3 regions of the Dickeya fangzhongdai genome follow, and region 1 is predicted to be linked to each of the others. Evidence: riboswitches for the same ligand, from Rfam matches in the RefSeq annotation. Region 1 holds a riboswitch; each other region holds the start of a gene.
What was found. A riboswitch is a leader RNA that binds a small molecule or an ion and turns the genes downstream of it on or off. The one in region 1 is predicted to bind thiamine pyrophosphate.
Positions count from the first base shown of each region.

Region 2: linked by a shared signal. The riboswitch ahead of thiM (hydroxyethylthiazole kinase) and the one ahead of thiC (phosphomethylpyrimidine synthase ThiC) in region 1 are both predicted to bind thiamine pyrophosphate.
Region 3: linked by a shared signal. The riboswitch ahead of thiB (thiamine ABC transporter substrate binding subunit) and the one ahead of thiC (phosphomethylpyrimidine synthase ThiC) in region 1 are both predicted to bind thiamine pyrophosphate.

Region 1 is NZ_CP025003.1:274,345-277,819, reverse strand. It holds gene nudC (NAD(+) diphosphatase) at 1-484, opposite strand, end outside; gene CVE23_RS01275 (Rsd/AlgQ family anti-sigma factor) at 588-1,037, shown strand; TPP riboswitch at 1,095-1,210, shown strand; gene thiC (phosphomethylpyrimidine synthase ThiC) at 1,359-3,326, shown strand; gene thiE (thiamine phosphate synthase) at 3,326-3,475, shown strand, end outside.
Region 2 is NZ_CP025003.1:3,612,711-3,616,185, reverse strand. It holds gene CVE23_RS16115 (multidrug effflux MFS transporter) at 1-49, shown strand, start outside; gene CVE23_RS16110 (MalY/PatB family protein) at 122-1,324, shown strand; TPP riboswitch at 1,390-1,494, shown strand; gene thiM (hydroxyethylthiazole kinase) at 1,529-2,323, shown strand; gene thiD (bifunctional hydroxymethylpyrimidine kinase/phosphomethylpyrimidine kinase) at 2,320-3,123, shown strand.
Region 3 is NZ_CP025003.1:4,240,182-4,243,656, forward strand. It holds gene sgrT (glucose uptake inhibitor SgrT) at 16-174, opposite strand; gene sgrR (HTH-type transcriptional regulator SgrR) at 286-1,953, shown strand; TPP riboswitch at 2,010-2,119, shown strand; gene thiB (thiamine ABC transporter substrate binding subunit) at 2,162-3,145, shown strand; gene thiP (thiamine/thiamine pyrophosphate ABC transporter permease ThiP) at 3,121-3,475, shown strand, end outside.

The DNA of each region.
Region 1 (3,475 bases):
CCACAAAGCCGGCCAGCGTTGTGTACATGTTGCCTTTGTGGCGCAGGTGCTGCGCCAGCAGAATCTTGTCGTCGCGGCGAATCGCCACAATCACGCAGGGGGCAATCTGCGGGTAGTAACGCTCTTTGCAGTGCGCGCACAGGCAGGCCAATTCTGTGGTGCTGACCGACATCTCATGGCCGCAGTAACCGCAAAACCGGTGCGAACGATAGAATTCCGCCAGCTGCACCGCGCGGCCCGCCAGTTGGAACAACCCGGCATCCTGATCCAGCAGTTGGCGCACCGAACCCATGTCGCTGGTCTTATCCTGCAGCACCAGCCATACCGGTTCCCCCTGCCACTCGCCAACCTGGCGGGCGGACTGCTGCTGCAACTGCCACTGCGCCGCCGTTCCCTGCGGCAATTCGCCCTGAGGCAGCCAGATCTGATGGCGGTGATACACCACCCACCATCCGCGTTCTTCACCCTTCAGCGTCACTTCCATCTCTTTTATTGCCCCGCTTATTACCAGATTGGCGTTTTACGACTATGGTTATAAATAATGACACGACTAACTGTCATCATCCTATCGATACCCGGAGTCAACCATGCTGAAACAGTTACAACGTCTGACGGAGAACGTTGGTGGCAATTACGCCTTGATCGATCAGTGGTTGCAGGCCCGCAAACATCTTTTGTTGGCCTATTACCACCTGCTCAGCATTCAGACAGGGAAAATACCGGAAGCACGGACGCTGGATGAATTTTGCCATCATCTGGTCGACTATCTGTCTGTCGGTCATTTTCATGTCTACGAACGCATGTTGCAGGAAAACATCATGCGCAACGACCGAAAGCTGACGCAGGCGTCGCACTTTGATGTCGCGCTGCGCAGCAACACCCAGCAAATCATGGATATTTACGACAGCCATCTGGCGTTTTTCATCGAGCCCGTCGACAGTCAGGAATTTCGCCAGACATTATCCGGCGTGGGTGAAGCATTGGCAATGCGCTTCACCCTGGAAGACAGCCTGATCCGACTGATGTTCGATCATTGACGACACATAGTCACAGCGCATAGAGTGTCAGAGTTTTAGTTCGCCCCGTGAAGGGGCGATATCTTGTCGGAGTGCCCAACACGCCGTATGGCGCGTGGGCTGAGACCGTTAATTCGGGATCCGCGGAACCTGATCAGGTTAATACCTGCGAAGGGAACAAGAGTAATCACATTGCCAGCCCTGGGCGCAACGTTCACGTTGCCGCCGCAGCCGCAAGACCCGGCATCACATAATTGCCGTTGCCAGCGGGCCAGCATCCAGCCATTACTCCCTCCGAGCTCCAGACAAGCAATTTTTCCTTTTAATGAACAGGAACTTGCTATGTCTACAGAACCAACCCAGTCTACAGAACAGAATGTTTCCGGAGAAAAGAAATCCTCCGGCCGTCGCGAACAACGCGCCGCCGCCCAGCAGTTTATCGACACGCTGCGCGGGTCGACCTTTCCCAACTCGCAGCGCATTTATCTGACCGGTTCACAGCCGGACATCCGCGTGCCGATGCGGGAAATCCAGCTTAGCCCGACGCTGGTGGGCGGCAGCCGCGACAATCCGCGCTATGAAGCCAACGAAGCGGTGCCGGTGTATGACACCGCCGGTCCGTATGGCGACCCGGCCACCACCCCGGACGTACACCGCGGGCTTGGCAAATTGCGCGCCGACTGGATTGCCGGGCGCGACGACACCGAAGCCTTACCGAAAGCCAGCTCCGGCTTTACCCAACAACGGCTGGCGGATATCGGCCTCGACCATCTGCGTTTTGAACATCTGCCGCAGCCTAAGCGCGCCAAAGCCGGTCGCCGCGTTACCCAGTTGCACTACGCCCGTCAGGGCATCATCACGCCGGAGATGGAATTCATCGCCATCCGTGAAAACATGGGGCGCGAGCGCGTGCGCGGCGAGGTGCTGCGCCAGCAGCATCCGGGCCACAGTTTCGGCGCGCTGCTGCCGGACAACATCACGCCGGAATTCGTGCGTCAGGAAGTGGCCGCCGGGCGCGCCATCATCCCCGCCAACATCAACCACCCCGAATCGGAACCGATGATCATCGGCCGCAATTTTCTGGTGAAGGTGAATGCCAATATCGGCAACTCCGCCGTGACCTCGTCTATCGAAGAAGAAGTGGAAAAACTGGTGTGGGCCACCCGCTGGGGCGCGGACACGGTGATGGACTTGTCCACCGGGCGCTACATCCATGAAACCCGCGAGTGGATCCTGCGCAACAGCCCGGTGCCGATCGGCACGGTGCCGATCTATCAGGCGCTGGAAAAGGTCAACGGCATCGCGGAAAACCTGACCTGGGAACTGTTCCGCGACACCTTGCTGGAACAGGCGGAACAAGGGGTGGATTACTTCACCATCCACGCCGGCGTGTTGCTGCGCTACGTACCGATGACCGCCAAACGCCTGACCGGCATTGTGTCGCGCGGCGGCTCGATTATGGCCAAGTGGTGCCTGTCGCACCATCAGGAAAACTTCCTGTACCAGCATTTCCGTGAAATCTGCGAAATCTGTGCCGCCTATGACGTCGCGCTGTCGCTCGGCGACGGCCTGCGCCCGGGTTCCATTCAGGATGCCAACGACGAAGCGCAGTTCGCCGAACTGCACACGCTGGGCGAACTGACCAAAATCGCCTGGGAATACGACGTGCAGGTGATGATCGAAGGCCCCGGCCATGTGCCGATGCAGATGATCCGCCGCAACATGACCGAAGAGCTGGAACACTGCCACGAGGCGCCGTTCTATACGTTAGGCCCGCTCACCACCGATATCGCGCCCGGTTACGACCACTTCACCTCCGGCATCGGCGCGGCGATGATCGGCTGGTTCGGCTGCGCCATGCTGTGCTACGTCACCCCGAAAGAGCATCTGGGGCTACCGAACAAAAACGACGTCAAACAAGGGTTGATCGCCTATAAAATTGCCGCCCACGCCGCCGACCTGGCGAAAGGCCACCCTGGCGCGCAGATCCGCGACAACGCCATGTCCAAAGCGCGTTTTGAATTCCGCTGGGAGGACCAGTTCAATCTGGCTTTGGACCCGGAAACCGCCCGCGCCTACCACGACGAAACCCTGCCGCAGGAATCCGGCAAGGTGGCGCATTTCTGCTCGATGTGCGGACCGAAATTCTGTTCGATGAAGATAACCCAGGAAGTGCGCGACTACGCCGCCCGTCAGGAGGCGCAGGCGCAACCGGTGGATGTCGGCATGGCGCAAATGTCGGCCGAATTCCGCGCCCGCGGCAGCGAGCTGTACCACACCGCCACCAGCCTGCCGCAGGAAGAACGCTGATGAACGGCATTTTTCCCGCTACTGACGCCCGGCTGGGGCTGTATCCGGTGGTTGACAGCGTAGAATGGATCGAACGTCTGCTGGCAGCCGGCGTCCGCACCATCCAGCTACGCATCAAGGACCAGCCGGCGGATCGGGCCGAACCCGAC
Region 2 (3,475 bases), 1.7 Mb from region 1:
TCAATCGGAGCCGGCGGCGCTCGAAAAACCGTCCCCGAATTCGAATTGATCCATGCCGGAGTGATGTCCGGCATGGGGGCGATATCTGGCAGCGGGATGATATAGGGAATTGGAGTGAGGTATGACTTGCCGTTTCGATGAGGTTATCGATTTTTCGCATTCTCATTTATTGAAATGGGAATACCCTTCTCCGTATCTGCCGCACCCCACCTCACGGCCGCCGCTGCCTTTGTGGATTGCGGATATGGATTTTAGGTGCCCGGATGAAGTGCAACAGGCGCTGCACGACGCCATCAACCAGGGCGTTTTGGGCTATACGCGAGCCAGCGAAACCCTGTTTGACGCCATTATCCAATGGCAGTGGCATCATCATGGCTGGCGAATTCATGAAGACTGGATCGTGCAGAGTCCGGGGGTGGTGAACAGCCTGAGCATGATTGTGCAGACGTTTACCCAGCCGGGGGAGGGGGTGTTGATCCAGCCGCCGGTTTACGGGCCGTTTTATCACAGCGTAACGATGAACGACCGCCAGGTGGTGACGGCTCCGCTCACCGAAACGGCATCAGGGTATACGCTGGATCTTGATGCCTTTGAACAGGCGATCACGCCGACGACGCGGCTGTTTTTTTTATGTAATCCGCACAACCCGACCGGGCATGTCTGGAGCCGGGACGAGCTGCTGGCGATGGGCAACATCTGCCGGCGTCATGGCGTGATGGTCGTTTCCGATGAAATTCATCAGGATTTGATCATTAACCCCGCGAAACGGCATCAGCCGTTTGCCGGCATTAACGACGAATTCGCCGACCACAGCATTACCTGCACATCGCCGAGTAAAACCTTCAATCTGGCGGGATTGCACACCTCCAATCTGTTCATTCCCAATAAGACGATACGCGACGCGCTGAAACGAACCTATGCGCGCTGTTCATTGTATATCCCCAATATGCTGGGGCTGACGGCCTGCGAAGCGGCTTACCGTCATGGCGGGCCGTGGTTATCCGCGTTGCTGGACTATTTGCGCGATAACCGGGCGTTGTTGCAGGCGAACCTTGGCCCGGACTCACCGGTCCGGCTGTTCGACGCCGATGCGCTCTATCTTGGCTGGCTGGATTTTCGGGAAAGCGGCATTGCGCCGGCCGATTTACCGGCGACTTTGCTGAACCAGGCCGGGCTGTGGCTGGATGATGGCGCGAAGTTCGGCGCGGCGTACGCCGGGTTTGCCCGGATTAATTTTGCCTGTCGACGCACCCTGCTGCATTCCGCACTGGCGAAATTAGCCGATATGTTTACGGCGAGGGGGAAAACAGGAGGGCTGGTGTAGCGCGGCGCGGCATGGCGTCTTTTTTCCGCCATTGACCTTTTTAGCCAATGCTTCCAATAATGGCGTTCGTTGACTCGGGGTGCCGCGTTCCTGTCATGGAAAACGGCTGAGATATACCCGTATTACCTGATCTGGATTATGCCAGCGTAGGGAAGTCACGGTATCCCGCCGGTACCGCCTTCTTTCACGCCGGTTGGGAGGTTTATGAACGCTCGACCTGTACTTTTCCCTGCCGCGTCCGTCGCGGATTCCCTTGATGCTTTCCGTTTGCGCGCGCCGCTGGTGCACTGCCTCACCAATGAGGTGGTGCAGGGGTTTACCGCTAATGTGCTGCTGGCGCTGGGCGCCTCGCCCGCGATGGTGGTGGACGCGGGCGAGGCGGCGCAGTTTGGCGCGCTGGCTGATGGGTTACTCATTAATCTGGGTACGCTTGAAGCCGACCGCGCGCAGGCGATGCGCGCGGCGGTCGCGAGCGCCATCGAGGTCGGCACGCCGTGGGTGCTGGACCCGGTAGCGGTGGGCGGCCTGCGTTTTCGCACCGAGTTTGCTTTTGAACTGTTGGCGATGAAGCCGGCGGCGATCCGCGGCAACGCCTCCGAAGTCATGGCGCTGGCCGGCGAATGTTCGGCCGGGCGCGGGGTGGACAGCGGCAACGATGTGCTGGCGGCGCTGCCTTCAGCCGTTACGCTGGCGCGCCGCTGGGCCACCTGCGTGGCGGTAACCGGCGAAGTGGATTACGTGACCGACGGCGAGCGAGTGCTGGCGGTACCCGGCGGCGATCCGCTGATGACGCGGGTGGTCGGCACCGGGTGCGCGCTGTCGGCGGTGGTGGCCGGTTTCTGCGCGCTGGAGGGCGACCGGCTCAGTCATATCGCCGCCGCCTGTGCGGTGATGTCGCACTGCGGGCAACAGGCCGCGGCACAGGCGCACGGGCCGGGGAGTTTCATCCCCGCGTTTCTGGATGCGCTGTATACCCTGAACCGGGAGGCGCCGGCATGAAACGTATCAACGCGTTGACTATCGCCGGCACCGACCCGAGCGGCGGCGCCGGTATTCAGGCCGACCTGAAAACGTTCTCGGCGCTGGGCGCCTACGGCACCAGCGTGATTACCGCGTTGGTGGCGCAGAATACGCGCGGCGTACAGTCGGTCTATCGCATTGAACCGGCGTTTGTCGCCGCCCAGCTGGATTCGGTTCTGAGCGATATCCGTATCGATAGTGCCAAAATCGGCATGCTGGCGCAGACGGATATCGTGGAAGCGGTGGCGGACCGGCTGCAGCGCTACCCGGTGCCGTATGTGGTGCTGGACACGGTGATGCTGGCGAAAAGCGGCGATCCGCTGCTGGCGCCGGAAGCGGTGGCGGCGGTGCGCCAGCTGCTGCTGCCGCGGGTGTCGCTGATTACCCCCAATCTGCCGGAGGCGGCGGCGCTGTTGCAGTGCACGCCCGCCGACGATGAGTGGGGCATGCGACGGCAGGGGGACGCGCTGCTGGCGATGGGATGTCAGGCGGTGCTGATGAAAGGCGGTCACCTGAGCGACAGCGAAAGCCCGGACTGGCTGTTCATGCCGGATGCGGAGCCGGTGCGGCTGAGCGCGCCGCGCGTCAACACCCGGCATACGCACGGCACCGGCTGCACGCTGTCGGCGGCGCTGGCGGCGTTGCGCCCGCGTTATGACAACTGGCCGGATACCCTGTCCGCCGCGCGGGCGTATCTGCAAGGCGCGCTGGAACAGGCGGATTCGCTGGAGGTCGGCCACGGCATCGGCCCGGTACACCATTTTCATCGCTGGTGGTGACGCATTTATTGATTGCCGGCGGTGGAAAAGGCCGTCGGCAATGGCCGCATCGCATCCAGGATCCGCGCCTGACAGCGTGATTGCCGCAACAGCCAATGCGCATCGACTGAAAAGAGCATGTTATTGCAGCCAGATAAAAATGTATGGCCGTAAGCACCGCCTTATTCTGAAAACAGCGGCAGAATATTAAGGGGGGTGGGGGTATTACGATATTCCTGTGTTGCCGTTTTTTTTGATGTAAGCCGTGAATCGCCAACGCCTTGTCGTTGGCAGTTGAGATATTTTTTCTTTCTGATTAACATGAAAAGTAATCGATTACTTTTTGTGGGAAACCTAATGGCGAAGGCCGGGA
Region 3 (3,475 bases), 1.1 Mb from region 1:
ATGTCGCCGCCGGCCTTACAACCAGCGACGATAGTCTTCCTCATCCATGTCCCGGATCTGCCATTGGGTAACCTGCAGCAGCAACGCCATCCGCTGGGCGGCGGTGAGTGCGCCCCATCCCCGGCGGCATCCCCGGCAGAGCCAGTGATGATAAAAGCGGAATAACCGGCACATATTGCCTCCCCTTCGCGGCGGTTCACGTACTGAACCATTCACTGACTGAAAGTATCCGCGTAATATAGGGAAAAATATATTGATGAGCTTGAGCCACGGAGTTCCTCTTTTATGTCCTCGCCACGCCTGCAACAACAATTCATCCGGTTATGGCAATGCCTGCAAGGTCAGGATACCGACACCACGCTGCAGGAACTGGCGCTGCTGCTCAACTGCTCCCGCCGTCATATCCGCTCTCTGCTGAACGCCATGCAACAGCAGGGTTGGCTCACCTGGCAGGCGGAAGCCGGGCGCGGCAAACGCTCGCGCCTCGGCTTTCTCTACACGGGGTTAGCCCTGCAACAGCAGCGCGCCGAAGACCTGCTGGAGCAGGACCGCATCGACCAGTTGGTGCAACTGGTGGGCGACAAGGAAACCGTGCGCCAGATGTTGCTGTCTCACCTCGGGCGTAGCGTGCGGCAAGGGCGCCATCTGCTGCGTATCCTGTACTACCGGCCGATGCACAACCTGTTGCCCGGCAGCGCGTTGCGGCGTTCGGAAACCCACATCGCCCGTCAGATTTTCAGCGGGCTGACCAGCTTAAATGAGGAAAATGGGGAACTGTTGCCGGATATCGCTCACCACTGGCAGGCGCTGTCGCCGCTGCACTGGCGTTTCTATCTGCGCCCGGCCATCCGTTTTCACCACGGTCGGGAGCTGACCATGGAGGACGTGATCGCCTCGCTGTCCCGGCTGACGGCGCTGCCGCTGTTCTCACACCTGAGCGACATCGCTTCCCCTACGCCGTTCGTGCTGGATATCCGGCTCAGCATGCCGGATGACTGGCTGCCGTGGCTGCTCGGCAGCGTACCGGCGATGATCTTGCCCAAAGAGTGGCAAACGCTGCCGGACTTTATGCGCCAGCCCATCGGCACCGGGCCGTATCAGGTGGTGCGCAACTCGCCCAACCAGTTGAAAATCGCCGCGTTTGACGACTACTTCGGCTACCGGGCGCTGATTGACGAAGTCAGTATCTGGGTGCTGCCGGACGCGCCGATCATTCCCGCCTGTACGGTTACATTGCAGGGAGACGACACCACGGACAATGAACTGGAGAACCGGCTGGAAGAAGGCTGCTATTTCCTGCTGTTCGACCGCCGTTCGCCGCAGATGGCGGATCCGGAGATCCGTCACTGGCTGTGTCAGGTGTTAAGCCCGGTGGCGATGCTTGGCCTGGCCGATAGCCCGTACCAGAGCGACTGGTCCCCCGCCTATGGCCTGCTGCCGCGCTGGCATCACAGCCCACCGCGGGCGGTACGGGAAAAACCGGTTGGCCTGACCCACCTCACCCTCACCTGCTACCGTGACCATCCCGAATACGCGGTGATAAGCAGCATCATGGGCCGGCTGCTGGCGTCGCACGGCGTCACGCTGACGCTACGCTGTCTGGAGTTCGATGCCTGGTGTCAGGGCGACGACGCCAGCGATCTCTGGCTTGGCAGCGCCAACTTTTATCTACCGCTGGAATTTTCGCTGTTCGCGATGCTGTACGAGCTGCCGCTGCTGCGGCACTGTCTGGGCGATGACGAACTGGAACACACTGCGCGTCAGTGGCGTCAGGGCGAGTTGTCGCTGGCGGAATGGTGCCAGTCGCTGGTCAGCCGCCAGCAACTCCACCCGTTGTTCCACCACTGGTTGCGGTTGCAGGGGCAGGCCAGCATGCGGGGGCTACGCATGAACACGCTGGGCTGGTTCGATTTCAAATCCGCCTGGTTTGCACCGCCGAACCCGACGCCATGAGCGCTCGTCGCCGGTCATGGCGCTTTTCCTGATGTGACAAACACTTTACAATACCGCCGTTCTCAACGGGGTGCGGTCAACGCGCATAGGCGTTGCATCGCTGAGAAAATACCCGTCGAACCTGATCCGGTTAATACCGGCGAAGGGATTTGAGACTGCATCCCGCTTGCTCAAAGACCTTTGCCGCCTTCAACAATTGGAGCGCAAAGTGTTAAAGAAATTACTGTCCTGCCTGTTACTGCTGTCCGCCCCTGTGTTCGCCAAACCGACCCTGACGGTCTACACCTACGACTCGTTCGCCTCGGAATGGGGCCCCGGTCCGGGCGTCAAAACCGCGTTTGAAAAAGAGTGCAACTGCGAGCTGAAATTCGTGGCGCTGGAAGATGGCGTCGCTCTGCTCAACCGCCTGCGTATGGAAGGCAAAAATACCCCGGCGGATGTGGTGCTGGGGCTGGATAACAATCTGGTACAGGCGGCAGCGCAGACCGGCCTGTTCGCCCCGCATGGTGTCAACACCAGCGAGTTGACGGTGCCGGGCGGCTGGCATAATGACACCTTCCTGCCCTTCGACTATGGCTATTTCGCCTTCGTCTACAACAAGGACAAACTGAAAAACCCGCCCAAGAGCCTGCGCGAACTGGTGGAAAGCGACCAGCCGTGGAAAGTGATCTATGAAGATCCGCGCACCAGCACGCCGGGTCTGGGCCTGTTGCTGTGGATGCAGAAAGTCTATGGCGACAAGGCGCCGCAAGCCTGGCAGAAACTGGCGGCCAAAACCGTCACCGTCACCAAAGGCTGGAGCGAAGCCTACGGCCTGTTCCTGAAAGGCGAAGCCGATCTGGTGTTGAGCTACACCACCTCCCCGGCTTACCACCTCATCGCCGAGAAGAAAGACAGCTACGCGGCGGCCAATTTCAGCGAAGGCCACTATCTACAGGTCGAAGTAGCCGCGCAATTGGCCGGCAGCAAAAATCCGCAACTGGCGGCGCGCTTCCTGCAGTTTATGGTCAGCCCGACCTTCCAGCAGATCATCCCGACCACCAACTGGATGTACCCGGTTGTCAAAACCGAGCTGCCCGCGGGCTATAACACCCTGTTGTTGCCGGCTACCGCGCTGGAGTTCACCTCGCAACAGGTGGCCGAGCAGCGCGCGAATTGGGTACTGGCATGGCAACGCGCCGTCAGCCGCTGATTCCCGGCTGGCTGTGGCCAGGGCTGCTGGCGGCCGCGCTGCTGACCGGCACCGCGGCGCTGGCGTTCGCCGCGCTGTGGCTGGACGCGCCCGGCGCGCCCTGGCGGTCGTTGTGGGATGACAGCTACCTGTGGCATGTCATTCGCTTCAGCTTCTGGCAGGCGCTGCTGTCGGCGCTGCTTTCCACTCTGCCCGCGCTGTTTCTGGCGCGGGCGTTGTACCGCCGCCGCTTTCCCGGCCATCGCCTGCTGCTGCGCCTGTGCGCGATGACGCTGGTGCTGCCGGTGCTGGTGGCGGTATTCGGCATCCTCAGCGTCTACGGCCGCGAAG